One region of the Streptomyces sp. NPDC042364 genome, then DNA from elsewhere that is predicted to be linked to it. Evidence: riboswitches for the same ligand, from Rfam matches in the RefSeq annotation. Region 1 holds a riboswitch; each other region holds the start of a gene.
The links. A riboswitch is a leader RNA that binds a small molecule or an ion and turns the genes downstream of it on or off. The one in region 1 is predicted to bind cyclic di-AMP.
Positions count from the first base shown of each region.

Region 2: it holds a riboswitch for cyclic di-AMP, as region 1 does, so the genes downstream of both, AC067N_RS14055 (M23 family metallopeptidase) here and AC067N_RS17290 (M23 family metallopeptidase) in region 1, are expected to answer to the same signal.
Region 3: it holds a riboswitch for cyclic di-AMP, as region 1 does, so the genes downstream of both, AC067N_RS06250 (M23 family metallopeptidase) here and AC067N_RS17290 (M23 family metallopeptidase) in region 1, are expected to answer to the same signal.
Region 4: it holds a riboswitch for cyclic di-AMP, as region 1 does, so the genes downstream of both, AC067N_RS14775 (hypothetical protein) here and AC067N_RS17290 (M23 family metallopeptidase) in region 1, are expected to answer to the same signal.

Region 1 covers NZ_JBWKAJ010000007.1:283,722-288,595, forward strand. The annotation lists gene AC067N_RS17285 (GntR family transcriptional regulator) at 1-459, opposite strand, end outside; gene AC067N_RS17290 (M23 family metallopeptidase) at 648-1,433, opposite strand; cyclic di-AMP (ydaO/yuaA leader) riboswitch at 1,446-1,618, opposite strand; gene AC067N_RS17295 (M16 family metallopeptidase) at 1,821-3,209, opposite strand; gene AC067N_RS17300 (M16 family metallopeptidase) at 3,206-4,600, opposite strand.
Region 2 covers NZ_JBWKAJ010000006.1:23,073-27,946, forward strand. The annotation lists gene AC067N_RS14050 (aldo/keto reductase) at 1-276, opposite strand, end outside; gene AC067N_RS14055 (M23 family metallopeptidase) at 457-1,509, opposite strand; cyclic di-AMP (ydaO/yuaA leader) riboswitch at 1,521-1,676, opposite strand; gene AC067N_RS14060 (PP2C family protein-serine/threonine phosphatase) at 1,910-2,962, opposite strand; gene AC067N_RS14065 (GTP cyclohydrolase II) at 3,137-3,769, opposite strand; gene AC067N_RS14070 (MarR family winged helix-turn-helix transcriptional regulator) at 3,984-4,502, opposite strand; gene AC067N_RS14075 (dihydrofolate reductase family protein) at 4,604-4,874, shown strand, end outside.
Region 3 covers NZ_JBWKAJ010000002.1:675,003-679,876, reverse strand. The annotation lists gene AC067N_RS06255 (SGNH/GDSL hydrolase family protein) at 1-116, opposite strand, end outside; gene AC067N_RS06250 (M23 family metallopeptidase) at 599-1,534, opposite strand; cyclic di-AMP (ydaO/yuaA leader) riboswitch at 1,539-1,697, opposite strand; gene AC067N_RS06245 (alpha-galactosidase) at 2,000-4,072, opposite strand; gene AC067N_RS06240 (tyrosine-protein phosphatase) at 4,295-4,874, shown strand, end outside.
Region 4 covers NZ_JBWKAJ010000006.1:134,562-139,435, reverse strand. The annotation lists gene AC067N_RS14780 (hypothetical protein) at 15-590, opposite strand; cyclic di-AMP (ydaO/yuaA leader) riboswitch at 1,113-1,299, shown strand; gene AC067N_RS14775 (hypothetical protein) at 1,308-1,574, shown strand; gene AC067N_RS14770 (hypothetical protein) at 2,127-2,519, opposite strand; gene AC067N_RS14765 (ATP-binding protein) at 2,513-2,941, opposite strand; gene AC067N_RS14760 (NUDIX hydrolase) at 2,988-3,395, opposite strand; gene AC067N_RS14755 (GntR family transcriptional regulator) at 3,503-4,291, shown strand; gene AC067N_RS14750 (SCO3933 family regulatory protein) at 4,461-4,817, shown strand; gene AC067N_RS14745 (FtsK/SpoIIIE domain-containing protein) at 4,817-4,874, shown strand, end outside.

The DNA.
Region 1 (4,874 bases):
CTTGTGCCGCAGCTGGGCGAGCGTCGAGGTCAGCGCGGGGCTCCCGGAGGCCTGGGCCAGCGTCTCGTGGAACCAGCCGCCCAGGGAGCGCAGATCCTCGCTGTTGCCCCTCCTGGCGCGCTCCTGGCCCAGCCTGACCAGGCCGCGCAGCACCTTGAGGTGCGCCTCGGTGCGGCGCTGGGCGGCGCGGGCCGCGCCGAGGGGCTCCAACAGCATGCGCATCTCCAGCAGGTCGGCGGCCTCCTGCTCGGTCGGCTCGGCGACGCACGCGCCCGCGTGCCGGCGGGTCACCACGAAGCCCTCGGCCTCCAGCGTGCGCAGCGCCTCGCGCACGGGCACGCGGCTGACGCCGTACCGGCGGGCGAGCAGTTCCTCGGTGAGGCGGCTGCCGCGCTCGTAGACACCCGCGACGATGTCATCACGGATCGCCGTGCATACCGAGTGCGCCGGAATACGCATGACCGACCTCCGCCTTAATCCCCGTGAAACGTCGTTGATTGACGTGTGTTCAGGCGACTCTATTGCAGCGAGCCGGAATTTCCGATGGCGGGCCGGAATCCATGGATATTTTTTGGACAGGAGGTACGCCACAACAAGGAAAGCCCCGGCTCGGTGAGCCGGGGCTTCCTGAAGCGGTGATGCTTTCGTCAGACGTTCACACCGTGCGCACGCAGGTACGCGACGGGGTCGATGTCCGAGCCGTACTCGGCCGACGTGCGGGCCTCGAAGTGCAGGTGCGGGCCGGTGACGTTGCCGGTCGCGCCGGAGAGGCCGATCTGCTGGCCGGGGGTGACCGTCTGGCCCACCGAGACGGTGATGGACGACAGGTGGCCGTACTGGGTGTACGTGCCGTCGTTCATCTTGATCACGACGTTGTTGCCGTACGCGCCGCCCCAGCCGGCCTCGACGACGGTGCCGGCGCCCACGGACCGGACGGCGGTGCCGGAGGCGGCGTGGAAGTCGACACCGGTGTGGCTGCCGGAGGACCAGACGGCGCCGCCGGACTTGTAGCCGGTGGAGACGTAGGAGCCGCTGATGGGGGCGACGTAGGAGTTGAGGCGCTCACGCTCGGCCGCACGGGCGGCACGTGCCTTGATCTCCTCGCGCTCCTTGGCCGCGGCGCGCTCCTGCTCGGCCTTCTCGGCGGCGGCCTTGCGGGCCTCCTCCTGCGCCTTCTGCTTGACGGCGGCCACCTCGGCGGCCTGCTGCTGGGCGGCGGCCTGGGCGTCGACCTGCTCGGCGACCGTGTCGCCGAGGACGATGATCTGGTTCAGCCCGGTCTGCTCGGGCGCGGGCTCCGCGGCGAGCGCCGGGACGGCCACGGTGCCGACGACACCGGTGGTGGTGAGAGCGGCCACGCCCACGGTCCTCGTGGTCGTGCGCTTCACGCGGCCAGGACGGCGGTGTTTCCCGGGAGCGCGGGTGAACCCCATGAAGTGGCTGGTCCTTTCCTTCCCTCTCGCCTACCGGGTTAGCTGACGGGTTCGGAGCAGGAAGGTCTCCTACGGACACCCCTCGTTTCGCGAAGCTCGCGAAGGGCACCCGATTCACCCCAGGGACTGCGGTGGGTCCCCGGCTCCCCTGGCTCGCACCATCGGGGACTCGGCGATGACTGTCCGGTGCCGCGGGTGCGGCGAACTGCTGACGAACAGCCGGACCGACGCTAAGCGGGCCGCCTCCGAAATAACAAACGCATCACGGGTTTTGAGGCGTACGCCACAGGTCAGACCTGCAACCTCCGCCACCAATAGGGACAAACGGGGGCCCTGGTGACTCTTCCGTCACCAGGGCCCCTCGTTCCCCCCGTTCGCGTGCGGGTTCTACTCCGCCGGGACGACCGTGACTTCACCGATGCCGAGGGCCCTGACGGGTTCCTCGATCTCTGCGGCGTCACCGACGAGGACGGTCACCAGACGGTCCACCGGGAAGGCGCTGACGACGGCCGCGGTGGCCTCCACCGTGCCGGTGGCGGCGAGCTGCCGGTACAGCGTCGACTGGTAGTCGTCCGGCAGGTGCTGCTCGACCTGGTCGGCCAGGGTGCTCGCCACGGCCGCCGCCGTCTCGAACTTCAGGGGGGCGACCCCGACGAGGTTCTGCACGGCGACGTCGCGCTCTGCGTCCGTCAGACCGTCGGCGGCGAGGGTGCGCAGCACCGTCCAGAGGTCGTCGAGCGCCGGACCGGTGTTCGGTGTGTCGACGGAACCGCTGATGGCGAGCATCGAGACACCGGAGCCGTCGGGCGCGGAGCGCAGCACCTGGCCGAACGCGCGCACGCCGTAGGTGTAGCCCTTCTCCTCGCGCAGGACGCGGTCCAGGCGGGAGGTGAGGGTGCCGCCGAGGCAGTAGGTGCCGAGCACCTGGGCCGGCCACACCCGGTCGTGCCGGTCGACGCCCACCCGGCCGATGAGCAGCTGGGTCTGGACGGCGCCGGGGCGGTCCACGATGACGACGCGCCCGGTGTCGTCGGCGCTCACCGGCGGCACGGGGCGGGGCTTGGCCGGGGAGCCCGTCCAGGCGCCCAGGGTGTCGCCGAGCAGCGCGTCGAGGTCGACGCCGGTGAGGTCGCCGACGACCACGGCGGTGGCCGTCGAGGGGCGGACATGCCGCTCGTAGAAGGCGCGTACGGCCGCGGAGTCGATGCGCGCGACGGTCTCCTCGGTGCCCTGGCGGGGGCGGGACATGCGGGAGTCCGCCGGGAACAGCTGTTTGGAGAGTTCCTTCGCGGCCCGGCGTCCCGGGTTGGCGGTCTCGTGCGGGATCTCGTCGAGGCGGTTGGCCACGAGCCGCTCGATCTCGCTGTCCGCGAACGCGGGGGCCCGCAGGGCGTCGGAGAGCAGGCCGAGCGCCTTGCCCAGCCGCGACACGGGCACCTCGAGGGAGAGGCGCACGCCGGGGTGGTCGGCGTGCGAGTCGAGGGTGGCGCCGCAGCGCTCGAGCTCGGCGGCGAACTCCTCGGCCGAGTGCTTGTCGGTGCCCTCGGAGAAGGCCCTGGTCATGATCGTGGCGACGCCGTCGAGACCGGCGGGCTCGGCGTCCAGGGGAGCGTCGAGGAGAACCTCGACGGCGACGACCTGCTGGCCGGGGCGGTGGCAGCGGAGCACCGTCAGGCCGTTGTCCAGGGTGCCGCGCTCCGGCGCCGGGAACGCCCAGGGCCTGGCCTCGCCGGCCTGGGGCTGCGGGTGGAAGTCCATGGTCGCGAGCTCGGTCACTTCGCCGACTCCTCGTTCTCGTCGGTGGTTGCGTCGGCGTCCGCCGCCGCGGTCTCGGCCTCGGCTGCCTCGTCGTCGGCGTCGTCGCCGGCGACGGGCTCGTAGACGAGCACCGCGCGGTTGTCGGGCCGCAGGCGCGCCGCGGCGACCTCCCGGACCTCCTCGGCGGTCACGTCGAGCACCCGGTCGACGGCGGTCAGGGCGAGCTTGGGGTCGCCGAACAGGACCGCGAAGCGGCACAGTTCGTCGGCGCGGCCCGCGACCGTGCCGAGCCGGTCCAGCCACTCGCGCTCCAACTGGGCCTGGGCGCGCTCCATCTCCTCGGCCGTGGGGCCCTCGGCGGCGAACCGGGCGAGCTCCTCGTCGACGGCGGCCTCGATGACGGGCACCTCGACGTCGCCGGAGGTCTTCACGTCCATCCACGCCAGGGAGGGCGAACCCGCCAGGCGCAGCAGACCGAACCCGGCGGTCACCGCCGTGCGGTCGCGGCGTACGAGCCGGTTGTAGAGGCGGGAGGACTCGCCGCCGCCGAGGATGGCGAGGGCCAGATCGGCCGCGTCGCAGGCGCGCGTGCCGTCCTCGGGGAGGCGGTAGGCGGCCATCAACGCGCGCGCGGGCACCTTCTCCTCGATGACCTCGCGCTTCTGCTCGCCGATGACGTCGGGCAGCCCGCCGTCACGCGGCTGCGGCTTGCCGTCGTCGGCGGGGATGGAGCCGAAGTACTTCTCGATCCAGGCGAGCGTCTGCTCCGGGTCGATGTCGCCGACGACGGAGAGGACGGCGTTGTTGGGCGCGTAGTACGTCCGGAAGAACTGCCGGGCGTCCTCCAGGCTGGCCGCCTCCAGGTCCTCCATGGAACCGATCGGGGTGTGCCGGTAGGGGTGGCCCTCCGGATAGGCCAGCCGGAAGATCCGCTCGAAGGCGGTGCCGTACGGCACGTTGTCGTAGCGCTGCCGGCGTTCGTTCTTGACGACGTCCCGCTGGTTGTCCAGGTTCTTCTGGTCGAGCGCGAACAGCAGGCTGCCCATGCGGTCGGCCTCCAGCCACAGCGCGAGCTCCAGCTGGTGGGCGGGCATCGTCTCGAAGTAGTTGGTGCGCTCCCAGCTGGTGGTGCCGTTGAGCGAGCCGCCGGCGCCCTGGACCAGCTCGAAGTGGCCGTTGCCCGAGACCTGCTTGGAGCCCTGGAACATCAGGTGCTCGAAGAGGTGGGCGAGGCCGGTGCGGCCCTCGACCTCGTGGCGGGAGCCGACGTCGTACCAGAGGCACACCGCGGCGACCGGGGTCAGGTGGTCCTCGGAGAGCACCACGCGCAGGCCGTTGGCCAGGCGGTGCTCCTTCACTGTCAGGCCTTCGGAGCCTGCCTCGGCTGTGGCCGTGTGACCCATGGGCATGTACGTCCCTTCGATGGCGAGCGCGGTCGGTGCAACCGCGGTTGTCCTGCCGGTCCTGCCACTGTATGCAAGCGTGCGGACGCCCGGCGAAGTTCCCGGAGGCCGTACGCCGGGAGCGAGATCGCTTACGCCGGAAGCGAGAACGCCGTATGCCGGGAGCAGGACCGCCGGTGGTCGCCGACGGCCGGTGGTCAGGGTCGGCGCACGCGGTTGACGCGGTGGCGCGGAGGCCCGCCCCGGCGGTGATTGCCGGGTCGTGTCCGGGTTGTCAGCG
Region 2 (4,874 bases), on a different contig from region 1:
GTGCTGGCTCACCTTCGTCGCGATCACGACGTCGGCCCGGTTGCCGCGGGCCTTCACCCACCTGCCGATGATCGTCTCGGACTCGCCGCCCTGGTTTCCGTCGACCCACGCGGAGTAGGAGTCGGCGGTGTCGATGAAGTTGCCGCCGGCTGCGGCGTAGGCGTCGAGGACGGCGAAGGACTGTGCCTCGTCCGCCGTCCAGCCGAAGACGTTGCCGCCGAGGGAGAGCGGGAAGACCTGGATGTCGGACGTGCCCAGCTTGCGAAGAGAAGTCATGTCCTGTTTCAACCACCGTTTCGGACGGACGCATTCCGGGTCCGCGTGAACGGTGGGTGACACGTCGAGGGGCAGGTCACGCGGCGACGGGGAACTCGCCGGGCCGACGGACGCGGTATGACGAACGCCGCGTCAGGCCCGTCGGCCTCACGCGGCGTCACATCCGTTCGAGTGCAGTTCTCAGAGGCTCAGGCCCTTGCTGCGCAGCCACGCCGCCGGGTCGATGCCGGTGGTGGAGCCGCCGGGGTGCACCTCCATGTGGAGGTGGGCGCCGGTGACGTTGCCCGTGGCGCCGACGCGGCCGATGACGTCGCCGGTGGCGACCTTCTGGCCGACACTGACGCCGATGGAGGACTGGTGGGCGTACCAGATCTCCGTGCCGTCATCCAGGGTGAGCACGGTCTTGTAGCCGTACGAGCCGTCCCAGCCCGCCTGCGTGATCGTGCCGCTGTGGACGGCCTTGATGAGGGTGCCCGTGGGGGCGGCGAAGTCCAGGCCCGTGTGGTAGCCGGAGGACCAGTAGGGGCCGGCCTGGCCGAAGGTGGAGGTGAGGGTGTACGAGGAGGTCGGCAGCGTGAACTGCTTGGCCAGGGCGGCGAGGCGCTCGGCCTCCTTCTTCGCCGCGGCCTCCTCCTCCGCCTTCTTCTTGGCGGCGGCCTCCTTGGCCTCGGCTTCCTTCTTCTCCTCGGCGGCCTGCTCGGCGGCCTTCTTCGCGGCGGCGGTCTGTGCGGCCTCGGCGGCCTTCAGGTCGAACGCGTCCTGCTGGGACTCGGCCTGCTGCATGATGCGCGCGCGCAGCGCCTCGCCGGCGTCGGTGGCGCCCTGCTGGGTGTCGGCGGCGATGAGGCCGGCGCTGCTGAGCGGGGCGGTGGAGCCCTCGGGCTCGTCGGCGGCGTCGTCGTCCTCGAAGACCGAGCCCACGTTCGGCATGTCCGGCATCGAGATGGCCACCGGGGCCTTGCCGCTCTGGGCGCTGGCCATGCCCGCGCCGCTGACGGCGGCTATGACGCCGACGCCGAGAACCGTGGAGCTACGGGCGAACCCACCGCGCTGCTTGGTCTTGGCCACACGGTGCCGGCCGCGGACGGGGCGGAGGGACTCCGCGGTGGGGTTCCACTCCTGGAAGGGGCCCTCGCTGTCGCTGTCGTAGCTGCCGAAGCCGAAGGTCTCGGACTCACTGCTGCGTTGGCTCGGCACGAACGGGGCTTCGGTCGCGGACCGGTTGGACGCCACGTGGGCGTACTCCTTTCCTTCCTTCTCGCCTACCGGGTTAGCTGACGGGTTCGGAGCGGAAGGTCTCCTACGCGCGTAAACCGAACGTGCTTCCACGGCGGTTTCCGCGCGATTCACCCCAGGGTGGTGGTTCCCCGGTTCCCTACGGGATTCGGCGCGTGAGCACGGAGCCGCCTCTTGTGACGGCTGGGACGACCGCGCTGCGTTATCGAACGTTAATAGACGCGGGGGCGGCATTCCAAGCGGTTCTGAATGATCGTTCGGCTTTTTCCGCTGGACTTACGGGTCACGAGGGGTGGAAACCGGGCGAGTTGACCTCGCTTCAGCAGCCCCAGCTGTTCTGACTGGGCGTCAGTTGTAATGCGGAGGGACGTCACGTGAGCACGCTGAGTGAAATTCCTCAGGGGCGGTGCACCGCGAGGAGCGCCATGTCGTCCGTGGTGCCGCCGCCGGTGTGCTCGCGGACCTCTTCGGCGAGCGTCGTCAACAGGGCGCGCGGGGCGGGAAAGGTACGGCCGCTGAGCCGAGCGGCCGGGTCGTAGAAGACGCCGTCCGCGTTCCGCGCCTCGGACAGACCGTCGGTGTAGAAGAGCAGCGTCGCCCCCGCGGGGAACCCGGTGTCCTTGGCGCGGTCCGGCCAGGTGCCCAGCTCGCCGAGGCCGAGCGGCAGCGCGGTCCACGGGGTGTCGAGGGTGCGCAGTTCACCGTCGGCGTGGAGCAGCAGCGGGGCGGGATGACCCCGGTTGACGATGCGGGCCAGCCCGGCGCCGTGCGGGAACTCCGCGAGTACGGCGGTGACGAACCCCTCGTACGGCACGGTGGGGTCCCGCCGTGCCGCGTCGCGCCGGGTGACCTCCCTCGCGAGTGCCCGCTCCAGCCGCTGGGCCACGGCCTCCAGGCTCGTCTCCTGTTCGGCCGCTTCCCGGAACGCGCCGATCAGCACCGCCACGGCCGCCACCGCCCCCAGCCCCTTGCCGCGTACGTCCCCCACGATCAGCCGTACCCCGTGCGGCGAGTCCTGCACCGCGTACAGGTCACCCCCGATCGAGGCCCCGGCCTGCGCGGCCTCGTACCGTGCCGCGATCTCCAGCCCGCCGAGCCGTTCCTGGGGCCTCGGCAGTACGGCCCGCTGCGCGGCCTCCGCGATCTCGCGTGCGGTGGCGAGGCGGGCGTCGCTGCGCCGGACGAGCCGGTTGATGGCCACGGCCAGTACGGCGACGACGGCCACGGTGACGATCTCCGTGAGCGCGTCCACCTGCCCCGAGTCCCCGTACCGGAGGCGTACGACGACGATGCCGGCGAGCGAGGCGGCGCCGGTCGTCACCGTGCCCTCCAGCGACAGCAGCGGCGCGGCCACCAGGGGCGCGGCGGTGAAGAAGGGGACGGCCGTGAACTCCCGCGGCATGAAGTGGTCGTAGCAGAGGCCGCCGACGACGAGGAGAGCGGGCAGCATCCGCACGAGGGCGCGGGCATAGAAGAACCGCCGGCCGTCCGGCCTCTTCACACCCGCTGGCTGCCCCACCCGTCCCAGGTTCGCGGGGCGCCGGGCGGAGGGCCAGCCGGAGGGGCCGAGTGGGCTAGGGGCTGTCGGGCCCGGGCGTCCACGGGGCCCCTCGTCCGCCGGCCTTCAGCCCGCCGTCAGTTCGGCCAGGGGCAGGGTGTGCTGGGTGGTGAGGACCTTCGCCCGGAGGTAGCGGACGTTGTGGGCGGTGGTGAAGACGCCGGTGGGGACGCGGTGCCGGACGCCGACGCCGAGGTCGCGCAGTTGCCGGGCCTTGTCGGGGTTGTTGGAGAGCAGGTCCAGCTCGTCGATGCCGAGGGCGCCCAGCATCTGGGCCGCGGCCGTGTAGTCACGGGCGTCCTCCGGCAGCCCGAGGGCCGTGTTCGCCTCGTAGGTGTCGAGGCCCTGGTCCTGGAGGGCGTACGCGTCGAGCTTGTTGTAGAGCCCGATGCCGCGGCCCTCCTGGCGGAGGTAGAGGAGCACCCCGCCCTGCTCGGCGATCCGCTCCACCGCCTCCCGCAGCTGCGGACCGCAGTCGCAGCGGGCGGAGCCGAAGACGTCGCCGGTCAGGCACTCGGAGTGCATCCGGACCAGCGGGGCCGTGCCGGGGGCGGGGTCGCCGAGCACGATCGCCAGGTGCTCGCGGCCGTCGACGAGGCCGTGGAAGGTGACCATCTCGGCGTCGACGCCGTAGCCGTCCTGGAAGCGCAGCGGTACCCGGACGCGGGCACGCGGGGTGGCAGCGGGGAAGTCGGGCATGCGGGTTCTCCGGTCCTGGTGCGACTGCCGCTGTGCTTCAGTTTTGAATCACAGCGCTCGCCGCGACTCTATCCCCTGCTTCAAAATTCAAGCAACTGGTTTTGGGATGCGTCACATTCCGGGGTCGGGGGAATAACAGGCGCCGCTCACGACCGACCGAAGGTGTGGGTGAGGACCCGGAGCGCTCACGGGCCGGAAGGGGCGGCAGCCGGGGTCACTGGCCCGAGGGGCAGGACCGGCGGCGCCAGGGCAGGTCGTCGGGCCCGCTCTGCTGGGCGTCCTCACCCTCGATCGCGGCAGCGATGGCCGAGCAGATCTCCTCGAACTGGCCGACCTGCTCGGGGGTGAGGTGATCGAAGACCGCCTTGCGGACCGCCTCCACATGCCCGGGCGCCAGCCGCTCCAGCAGGGCCATGCCCTCGTCGGTGAGGACGGCGATACTCCCCCGCTTGTCCCGGTCGCAGTTCTCGCGCCGGACCACCCCGTCCTTCTCCAGGCGGGTGACGACATACGTCAGCCGGCTGCGCGTGATCTTCGCGTGCTCGGCGAGATCGGTCATCCGCATACGGCGGTCCGGCGCCTCGGAGAGCACGGCGAGGACGGCGTAGTAGAGGTGCGGCATGCCGGCCTCCTGCTGGAGCTGCCGGTCGAGCGCGTCCTCCAGGAGGGAGCTCGCGGCGAGGTACGCGTGCCAGGCACGCTGTTCCCCGGGGGTGAGCCAGCGGGTCGTCATACGTACAGTGTAGTTATTGTTTAAAACTTGAACCAAGCCCAGCCGGTCAGTCATTCCATCGGTGTCGGTCGGTACCGGCCAGCCAGTCAGGGAGCGTCTCCATGCCCCAGCCCTACGTCCTGTTGTCCGCCGCCGTCTCCCTCGACGGCTACCTGGACGACACCGGACCCGAACGGCTGCTCCTGTCGGGCCCGGCCGACTTCGACCGGGTCGACGAGGTGCGCGCGGCCAGCGACGCCATCCTGATCGGCGCCGGCACCCTGCGCACCGACAACCCCCGGCTGCTGGTGAACTCACCCGAGCGCCGCGCCGCCCGCGTCGCCGCCGGGCTCCCGGAGTACCCGCTCAAGGTCACGGTCAGCGCGTCCGGCG
Region 3 (4,874 bases), on a different contig from region 1:
CGGTCCGCGAGAAGTACCGCGAACCGGTCCGCCCAACCGACGAACGCCCCGTCGGGGCCGGGATCGCCGACGCCCTCGGTGAAGCTGTCCCCCACCGCCACGTACGACCCGATCACTGATCTGCTGTTCTTCGAATCGTCTGCCACATCGGCCCATGATTCACCTTGGGATGTGACCTACGCGACCGTAATAAGGGGTTGACGGGCGGTGAGATAGACCACGCTTCAAGATTCGATCAACCCGGGAATACGCCGGGTCAGAACAGCCGCCACACCCGGAATTCCTGGATCCGGAAGGGATTCCGGGTCGTCGGGAGTTGTTCAGGCCGGACACCCGGTCGTCGGCCTCCAGCGCCCCCGCGCGGCACTCACCGTCCCACCGCGCCCCAACTCCCCTTGCCACCGCCGGAGCCGCCGGAAGTCGTCCCCGGCGATCACCCGATCGAAAGCCCTACGCGTGGTCGTGAGGCTCCCCCGCCGCCGCCGTGACCGCCGCCGCGACGGCGGTGGCCCCTCCTTCTCGCAGGGGCATGGCGAGGGCCGGACCCCGGGATCGGGGTCCGGCCTTCGATGACATCAGGTGGGCCGGGAGCGGCGCGTCAGACGGTGACGCCCTTCGACCGCAGATAGGCCAGCGGGTCGATGTCCGAGCCGTAGTCGGGGGTCGTACGGATCTCGAAGTGCAGGTGCGGGCCGGTGACATTGCCGGTGGCACCCGACAGGCCGATCTGCTGACCGCCGCTCACGGACTGCCCCGCGGAGACACCGATCGAGGACAGGTGGGCGTACTGGGCGTAGTAGCCGTCGGCGAGCTTGATGACGACCTGGTTGCCGTACGCACCGCCCCAGCCGGCGGAGACGACGGTGCCGGCGCCCACGGCCTTGAGGCTCGTGCCGGTCGGGGCCACGAAGTCGACACCGGTGTGGTAGCCGCTGGACCACATGCTGCCGGCGGTCTTGTACGCCGTGCTGATGGTGGCGCCCTGGATGGGCAGGGTGTAGCCGGAGCTGCTGGACTCGGCCACCTGACCGGCGGACGCACCGGTCGTCGCCTTCGCCGCGGACCCGGAGGGCTTCGACGCCTGGGCGGGCTTGGAGGACTGCGACGACTGGGTCTTCGTCGACGACTGGGACAGCCCGCCCGACGCCGGCTTGCCGCCGACGACGAGCTTCAGTCCCGGGTGGATGAGCGAGGGGTCGGAGCCGATCACTGAACGGTTGTCCGAGTAGAGCCGCTTCCAGCCGCCCCGGACATCCTGCTCGTCCGCGATCTTCGCGAGGTAGTCGCCGGCCTTCACGGTGTAGGTCCTGGCCGCCTTCTTCTTCGCGGCGATCTGCTCGGTGACGGCCTTCCCGGGGGTGGCCGTGGCCGTCTTCTCGGAAGCTCCGGAGACGGCGGCCGTGGGGGTCGCGGCGTGAGCGCCGGCGGCTCCCATCAGGGGCAGCGCGAGCGCGGCGCCACCGGTTCCGGCGGCAGCGATCGAGCGGGTGAAACGCTGGGACTTGGGACGGCGATGCTTACCCTTCGCGGGCATGGCGAATTCCTCTCCGGCGCCTGCGAGGTGAGCTGTCGGGTGCGGACTGGAGATGCCCGGCCGGGCTTGCGCCCGGCTTTACCCCTAGCCGTTCCGGAGACCGGAACAGGCGGTACTGCCTGTGGGTCCCCCGCTCCTGCCGTGGATCGGGTCGGTATGCGGCTCCGGTCGGCGGCAGGATTGGGCGTCCGTCCGGATCGAGGCTGAACGTAAGCGACTTGTCCCCACAGAGACAACTATCTGGATTTCCCGCGCGTCTTCCTACGTGATCCTTACACCGAATCCCGATTACGCTCCGTAAAGGTGTGCCGTATAGGCATTTCCAAAGGCCCTGGAAAAGCTCCTGAATTACGTGAGCATGACGACGACAGTCCGTCACGAGTATGACGCTGCTCACGCGCCTACGCCTCAGTAGTCTTTATTCCAGGGCCAGTTGGATTAACGGCTCCATTTCGGACAGATCGCTCAAGTGCGACGCAGGCGGATAACCGTCGCATCGAAGTCACCGCGCAGCCCGGTCCGCAGGCCGTGGTGCAACAGCACCGCCCCTCGGTGCACTTCGCCCGTTTCACGGCATTCGTAGGTTTTCGCGGGGTCAAGGCCGCGCAGCCGGAGCGGCGGGAGCGGCTCGCCGTAGTGCTGGGCCTGGAGGCAGGCGAGGACGACCACCTCGTCGCCGTGGACGTACTGCACGGCGCTCAGCCCTCCGCTCGGCGGGCGCAGCCGGTACTGGTCGCCGCGCTGCACGACGGGCTTGATCTCCTTGTAGAGCTGCACCCACTCCCGCGCCTCGGCCAGTTCCGCCTCGCTCCACTTGGTGAGGTCGCCGCCGACGCCGAGCACGCCCGCCATGGCACTGACGAAGCGGAACCGCAGGGAGCTGACCCGGCCGTTGAGCTGGTTGTTGGGGCTGTCGGTGACCCACGCGGCCATGACCCGCGCCGGATGGATGTGACTGAATCCGTGCTGGATGGCGAGCCGGTCCAGGGGGTCGGTGTTGTCGGAGGTCCACACCTGGTCGGTCCGCGACATGACGCCGAGATCGATCCGGCCGCCCCCGCCCGAGCACGACTCGAAGGCGACACCCGGGTGCGCGGCCCGCAGCCGGTCCAGCAGGGCGTAGAACGCGTGCACGTGCTCGACCCACAGCTTCTGCGGGTACGGCTCACCGGGCCAGCCGGCGTCCGTGAAGCAGCGGTTGAAGTCCCACTTCACATAGTCGATCGGGGCGCTGGAGAGCAGGGCGTCCAGCTTCTCCCACAGATAATCCTGGACGTCCGGCCGCGCGAGGTTCAGCACCAGCTGATTGCGCAGTTCCGTCCGCTTTCGTCCCGGTTGGTACTGCGCCCAGTCGGGGTGCGCCCGGTACAGCTCGCTGTCCGGGTTGACCATCTCGGGCTCGACCCAGATGCCGAACTGCATCCCGAGGGCGTGCACCCGGTCGGCGAGCGGCTTCAGCCCCTGGGGGAAGCGGTCCGGGTTGGGCGTCCAGTCGCCGAGTCCGGCCCGGTCACTGGTGCGCGCCCCGAACCAGCCGTCGTCGACCACGAACAGCTCGACCCCGATGGCCGCCGCCCGCTCCGCCAGCGCCCCCTGCTGCTCCTCCGAGATGTCGAACTCGGTGGCCTCCCAGGAGTTGAACAGCACCGGTCGGTCCCGGTCCGCGTCCGGGATGACATACGCCCGCTGGTAGGCGTGCCAGGCCCGGCTCGCCCCGCCGTGGCCGCCGTCGGACCACAGTCCCGCGAAAACGGGCGTGGTGAACGTCTCCCCCGCCTCCAGCCGCAACAGCCCCGACTCGTCGTACCCGGCGCCGCCGGTGATCTGCACCCGTGCGTCCGGCAGCTGGGCCACGGCGATCCGCCAGGAGCCCGACCAGCCGAGGGCGCAGCCGTAGACCTCGCCGTGGTCCTCGGTGGCGTCGGTGTCGAGGGCGACCCAGGGCAGGTGCTGGTGTCCGGTGTGCCCTCGGCGGCTGCCGATGACCTTCTCCCCGTAGGTGAGTTCGCCACGCGCCAACCGGGACTCGGCCGCCCACCGGCCGTGCAGCTGGGACAGGCGCCAGCCCTCCTCGCGGCGGGGCAGCGTCCAGGTCGCCGAGTCGGCCCGCAGCAGCTCCACGGCCGCCCCCTCGTTGGCGAGGGTCACCCAGCGCTCCACGACGTCGTCGCGCATCCGGTAGTGGAGCGTGATCCGCAGTCCGTCGTCGACGAAGCGCAGGCGCAACTCGTCACCGTCCGCCTCGTACTCCTGGAACGTCCACTCGGTGCCGCGCCGCGCCTCGGTGCGGACCGAGAGGGCGGGGCGGGCGAAGCGCGGGCCGCCTTCGACGGGGTACTCCTCGTGGCCGTCGACGGGGGCCTCGAAAGGCCAGTAGGGCAACTCCTGGCGGGCGGCCAGCTCCTCGGCGTCGGGGAGGGTGATCCTCGGACCCCAGTGCAGGTGCAGCAGCTCGTCGTTCTCGGTGAGCCGCAGGGCGTAGCTGCTCCGCGGGCCCGTGAGAAGCCAGGTCCGGCCGTCCGTGGCGATGTCCAACATCAAGGCCTCACATATTCGAACAGGTGCGATCGTGCTTCAACATCATCGCAGGTCGCCGCGGGAGCGCCTCGCCGCCTGTGGACAACCGCCGCCGGCCCCGCCGCGAGCGCCTGTGGACAACTGATCGCGACGGCACCCATGTCGTATCGTCGAGGGACGCCTCGATGCCGAGCGCGTGCCCGTCGACGATCGGCGCCGACGGCCCGGATGGGAGGAGCCCCCGTGACGCAGCAGATCCCGTCGACCGAGCCCGAGCTGACCGGGGTGCGCAATTTCCGGGATGTGGGTGGCCTGCCGACCGTGGACGGTCGCCGGGTGCGTCAGGGAGTGCTGTTCCGCAGCGGGCATCTCGCGCACGCCACCGATGAGGACGCCGCGTTCCTGAACTCCCTCGGTCTGCACACGATCTTCGACTTCCGCAATGCGGCCGACCAGAGGCTGGAGGGCCCGGACGTCGAACTGCCCGGCGTGCGGAACGTGAACCTGCCGCTGTCCGACCCGGCGGACGGAGCCGAGTTCTGGAAGATGGTCCGCGACGGCGAGCTGGACCAACTGCGCGCGCTGCTCGACGACGGCAAGGCGGCCGGCCGGATGATCGCCTCCTACCGCACGATCATCAAGCAGCGCACGGCCGAGCACTCCCGGGTGCTGCACGCGCTGGCGGAGGACAGCGTGCCCGCGCTGATGCACTGCGCGGCGGGCAAGGACCGCGCGGGCCTCTCCATAGCGGTGACGCTCCTCGCCGTCGGCGTGGAGCAGGAGGCCATCGTGGCCGACTACCTGGAGTCGAACGCCAAGCACC
Region 4 (4,874 bases), on a different contig from region 1:
CTACCGGCGACGACTCAACGTCTGGATCTGAGCTGGCCCAGCACCCTGCGCCACCGAGGGACGAACGGCTCAGGCTCCAGTTCGGGTTCCGGCCCAAGCTCCATCACCAGGCCGGACAGATCCTTGATCCGTGCCGTCCGATGCTTGCCGTTGGTGAGCCGGGCCCGGATTACGAGACGCCTGGGGTTCTCCCCGTCGTGCATCAGCGCGCTGGGCCGAAGCTCCCGCTGATAGGGCAGACCACCGAGAGCCGGGATCACCTTCGGCTCGGTGAACCACTCTCCCCCAGGGCCCTTCCTTTGCGTGGTTTTCCGTTCCCACCAACGGCCGTGGACGGGGATGAAGTCAATACGCTCGACACCCATAGGAGTCACGCCACGGTTCGCCAACCGGAGACGGATGAGATACCCGCGCTCATACCGTGGCTTAGGGTTCACCGGACTCATCAGGTGCCGTTCCACGATGACGTCCACCTCGGGGCGGACTCGCCTGTAGGTGAGCCACGCGATAACCATGTTGCACACGGCGCCTACTGCGCTGGCACCGGCTACCCACAGAGCAGCGACCGCTAGGCCTGGGTTCTGGGTCATGTCCCGAGTCTGCTCAGCCGGCCACTCTCTGACGAGCCTCCCGCCGAGACGTGCCGGACGTGTCGCCCTGGTGGCCTCTTAAAGCCACACGGTCTCCTGGACGCCCTTAGGGCACCATCTGTGGCTCCGGGATGAGCATCCCGCCAAGGCGGGCTCACGCGCCGTCAGGCGCCGCCGCAGGGGCGCCTTCAGCGCCCGTAGCCGCTCCCTCGCATCCGAGCCGATCGCACCGTCAGGACGACCCCCACATCAAGATCAATTTCTGTCAATGGCGTAGGTCACACTGATAGGCCGTCAACAGCTCGTGTTGGGTGCATGTCAACCCGCGGCGCTGCGCAACACGCCGGTCTGAACTGGGCAGTTGTCCCGCAAGCCTGAATTGGCGGGTGGTGAGTAAGTTCACAAAAGTGGTGATCAGATTTGAAATTCCGGCGATCCCGAGTGAACGTCTTCTCTAAGCCCTCACCGTCCCTGGTGAGGCGGTCCAGCCGGACGCCGAGCCCTGCCGCCGACTGGATGACCACACATCTCACATCAAGATCGGCAGGAGCGGGGGACCCAAGGTAAGCGCCGTTGCGTGGCTGACTCTGATGAAGCGCCAGATTGCGTACGGCTTGGGGTGAAGTCGCATCCCCGTGAGGGACGCGGCCGGACCACTTCGCCAGTCCGAACCCGACAGCTCACCTCGCAGGCGGCTAGCGAAGGTGAAGGTTGCACATGAGTGCGACGCACAACAACCCCCAGGTCTCGGGTGCTGGTTCCGGCTCCGGTGGTGGAAATGGGGACGACGGGTCCAAGATCCGCAAGTTCGAGGCGGTGATCATCGTGCTCTTGGGGATGATCGCTGGAATCCTCGCCGGGATCGGCAGTCGGACCATGGACAACGCCTCGATGTTCGAGGCGATCACTACGGGGGTTGTGGTGGGAGTCGGGCTTCCCGGCTTCATCATCATGATCATCCGCTACATCCGGAACCAGAACTGACCCGGGTCTAGCGACTCACCTTCCGGTAGTCCCCTCTATGCCGTGGGGGCACCGACAACAGGACGCGCTGCCACGGTGACCCCGTAGGAGTCGCGGACGGAGCGGGAGAGGTCTTGGCCATCGCCAGGGCCTCTCTTTCGTTGCCCTGGACGGTAGGTGCTGTGCCTCGAAGTTCCCTACGGCCGTCTCAGGCCCTCCCGGGTTGCCGAGGGTCGGTGGAGCGGCTTTGGGGTGGCGCTGCTTTGGCGCGAGTGATCATGGCCCCGTAAGCTTGCGGCGCGTCGGGCAGTCTGTGGACCTGCCCGGTGAAGCACGACGTTGGGGCCATGATCTTCGAGGCTCGCGCCAAAGTGGCTCCGTAAAGCCGTGGAGCCGACCGCCCCAGCCACGATGTACCTCTTCTCTGGCATTAAGCGGCTGATTGCTGTGTGCGCGGCACGGGCGCCGGCCGGGCTGGAGCGGGGCGGAGACAGGAGCGCAGGCCCGGCCGGGGGCCGGGCCGCGCACGGTGAGCGGAGCGAGCCGCCTTGAACCCGTAGAGAAAGTTGTAACTCAGTCGGTCTGCTGTTCCGGTCGGGGCTTGAAGTCGTATGCGCAAGACGGCAGTTGCCTGCCTTCGCGGTGCGCGAGCGGTAGGAAGATCACCGGTCGGATGGTCCAGGTGATGCGGGTCTTTTTGTGGGTGACGGACACCGTGCAAGGCTCGTGGCGCAACAGGGCTCGGCGGGTCTCTATGCGGCCGTCGTACAGCCAGTCCCATGCCTGGGTGGATGCGTCTGGGTCGAATGCCGGTGAGATGGTGCGGAGCGCGACGGCTACCCATCTGTCGGCCTGGGGCGCCGAGTAGGCATCGAACGACCCCCTCAGCTCCATCCCGCCCTCGCCATTGAGGTCCTCGGTCCAACACTCGCACCAGTAGCCGCGGTGGGCCTCGTCCTTCAGCACAGGCGGTCTCCCGGTCGGGTGCCGGTGAAGAGCTCCGCGGTGACCGTGTAGCCGACCCTGCTGCCGTGGATGGCGACTCGGTGGGCGAGTGCGGTGACCATGCCCAGGCCCCGGCCGTGTTCGGCCTCGTCGTCCTGGTGCTCGACCTTCGGGGCCGTGGCGGTCCTTCCGCCGTCCGTCACTGACAGGGCGATCACGTGCCGGGATACGGCGAGGGCCAGGTGGAAGCTGCCCGTCTCCAGGCCGCTGGCCGTGTGGAGGATCGCGTTCGCGCTGAGCTCGCTCACGATCAGCTCGGCGTCCTCAGCCAGGGGTGATCCGCGCAGGATGTCGCGGGTCCAGCGGCGGGCCCGGCTCACCTCTTCCGGAAATCCTGGGCAAGTGAGTCCCCAGACCCGGGCGGTGCTCGTATACTCGTGCATACAAGTTCCTTCGTGCTGGTAGGCCGCCATGTGCAGCGGGTTCGGGCTAGACGAGTTTCACGCCGTCGTGGGCGCGGATGGCCGGCGGGGATGCGGCGTCCAATGCGTCCAGGACGCGGATCGCGTATGCCTCGTCGGCAAGCTCGGTGACTTCTTCGCGGGTGGCCCAGCGCAGTGCGCGGGTCTCGTCGCCGGTGGTCGGCGTGCCGTCGGCAGCCTCGCAACGGAAGACCAGCGAGACGATCAGGCCCGTCATGTTCTTGTAGACACCGGTCAGGGTCGCGGGAAGCGCGATCTTGATTCCGGTCTCTTCGAGCACTTCGCGCTGGAGGGCCTCGGGAAGGGTTTCCTCGCGTTCGAGGACTCCGCCCGGCGGTTCCCAGTGGCCGTTGTCGCGGCGCTTGATCAAGAGGGCCCGGCCCTGGTCGTCGACGATGACTCCGGCGACGCTCACGGAGTGTGGACGGTCGGTGCTCACGTTCCTCGGCCCTCTCGGCTGGCTAGGCTCTCCACCGTAGCAACAACAATCGCCCACTCGTCTAGATATCTAAAGGAGTACACGTGCCCTCTCTTCCTTCCGGCTTCCTCGGTGATCTCGATCCCACGAGTGATCGTGCGGTCTTTCGGCAGATCGCCGACCAGTTGCGCGAGGCCATCGACCGTGGGCGGTTCAAGGAGGGTGAAAAACTGCCCTCGGAAGCCGAGCTTGTTGACCACTACGGGGTATCCCGGATGACGGTCCGAAACTCCTTCTCCGTCCTTCAGGGCGAAGGGCTCGTGCACGCCGAGCACGGCAAGGGTGTCTTCGTCCGGCCCCGGCCGCCCGTGCGGCGGCTCGCCTCCGACCGGTTCGCCCGGCGCCACCGGGAGCAGGGCAAGGCGGCCTTCATCGTCGAAGCGAACGCCGCCGGCAGTCACCCCCAGGTCGACAGCCTTGAGGTGAAGGAGGAAAAGGCCAGTCAGGACGTCTCCACACGGCTTGGCTCCGTGCGGCGGGTTCTGGCTCGTCGGCGCCGGTATCTCCTCGACGGGCGGCCGGTCGAGTTCGCCACCTCGTATCTGCCGCTCGACATCGCGCGCGGTACGCCGATCGCCGAACCTAACCCCGGCCCTGGCGGCATCTACGCACGGCTGGAGGAGCTGGGCCATCGCCTCGACCACTTCGAGGAGGAGATCCGGGCCCGGATGCCCTCGCCTGCCGAGGTGAAGACGCTTCGGTTGGCCTCCGGTGTGCCGGTCATTCATCTGATCCGCACTGCCTTCGACACCGAGGGGCGGGCCGTTGAGGTCTGCGACACGGTCATGGCGGCCGATGCGTACGTGCTGTCGTACCAGCTTCCGGCGACGTGATGAGGTGGTTTGCGGTGGTGCGCGGGGGCCGCTTCTCCGACTCGTACACCCCAACAGGCATACTCGTATAGACGAGTGGGCAAGTGGTGTGGCAGAGTCGTTCGCGTGAGCCCGGAGATCGGGTTCGCCGGACGCTACATGTATAGACGAGTAGATAGGGGAAGATCCCTTGCGTACCATCCGTGTTGAGACCTCGGCCGCGACGATCCTGCTGACGGAGGCTCCCGAGCCCAAGGTCCGGGACCGGCAGACGGGCGAGATCGCCAAGGACGCCGTCAGCGGTGAGGCGCTGATGACGATCGGCGTCGTCTACATCGAGGACGGCGAGTCGTCCCTGATCAAGGTCACCGTGCCTGAGGGCGGTGTGGCCGAAGGGCTGACGCTGGGGGCGCCGGTCTCGCTGCCGGGGCTGGTCGCCCGGCCGTGGGAGTCGGTGTTCAACGGGCAGCAGCGTCACGGCATCGCCTTCCGCGCCGCCGCCGTGACCCCGGCCGCCTTCCCGGCCGCCATGGGGGCCACCGCCTGATGAGCGACCTGGTGACACTTCTGGAGGTGGGTGGTCCTGTCGCCGCACTCGGCGGCG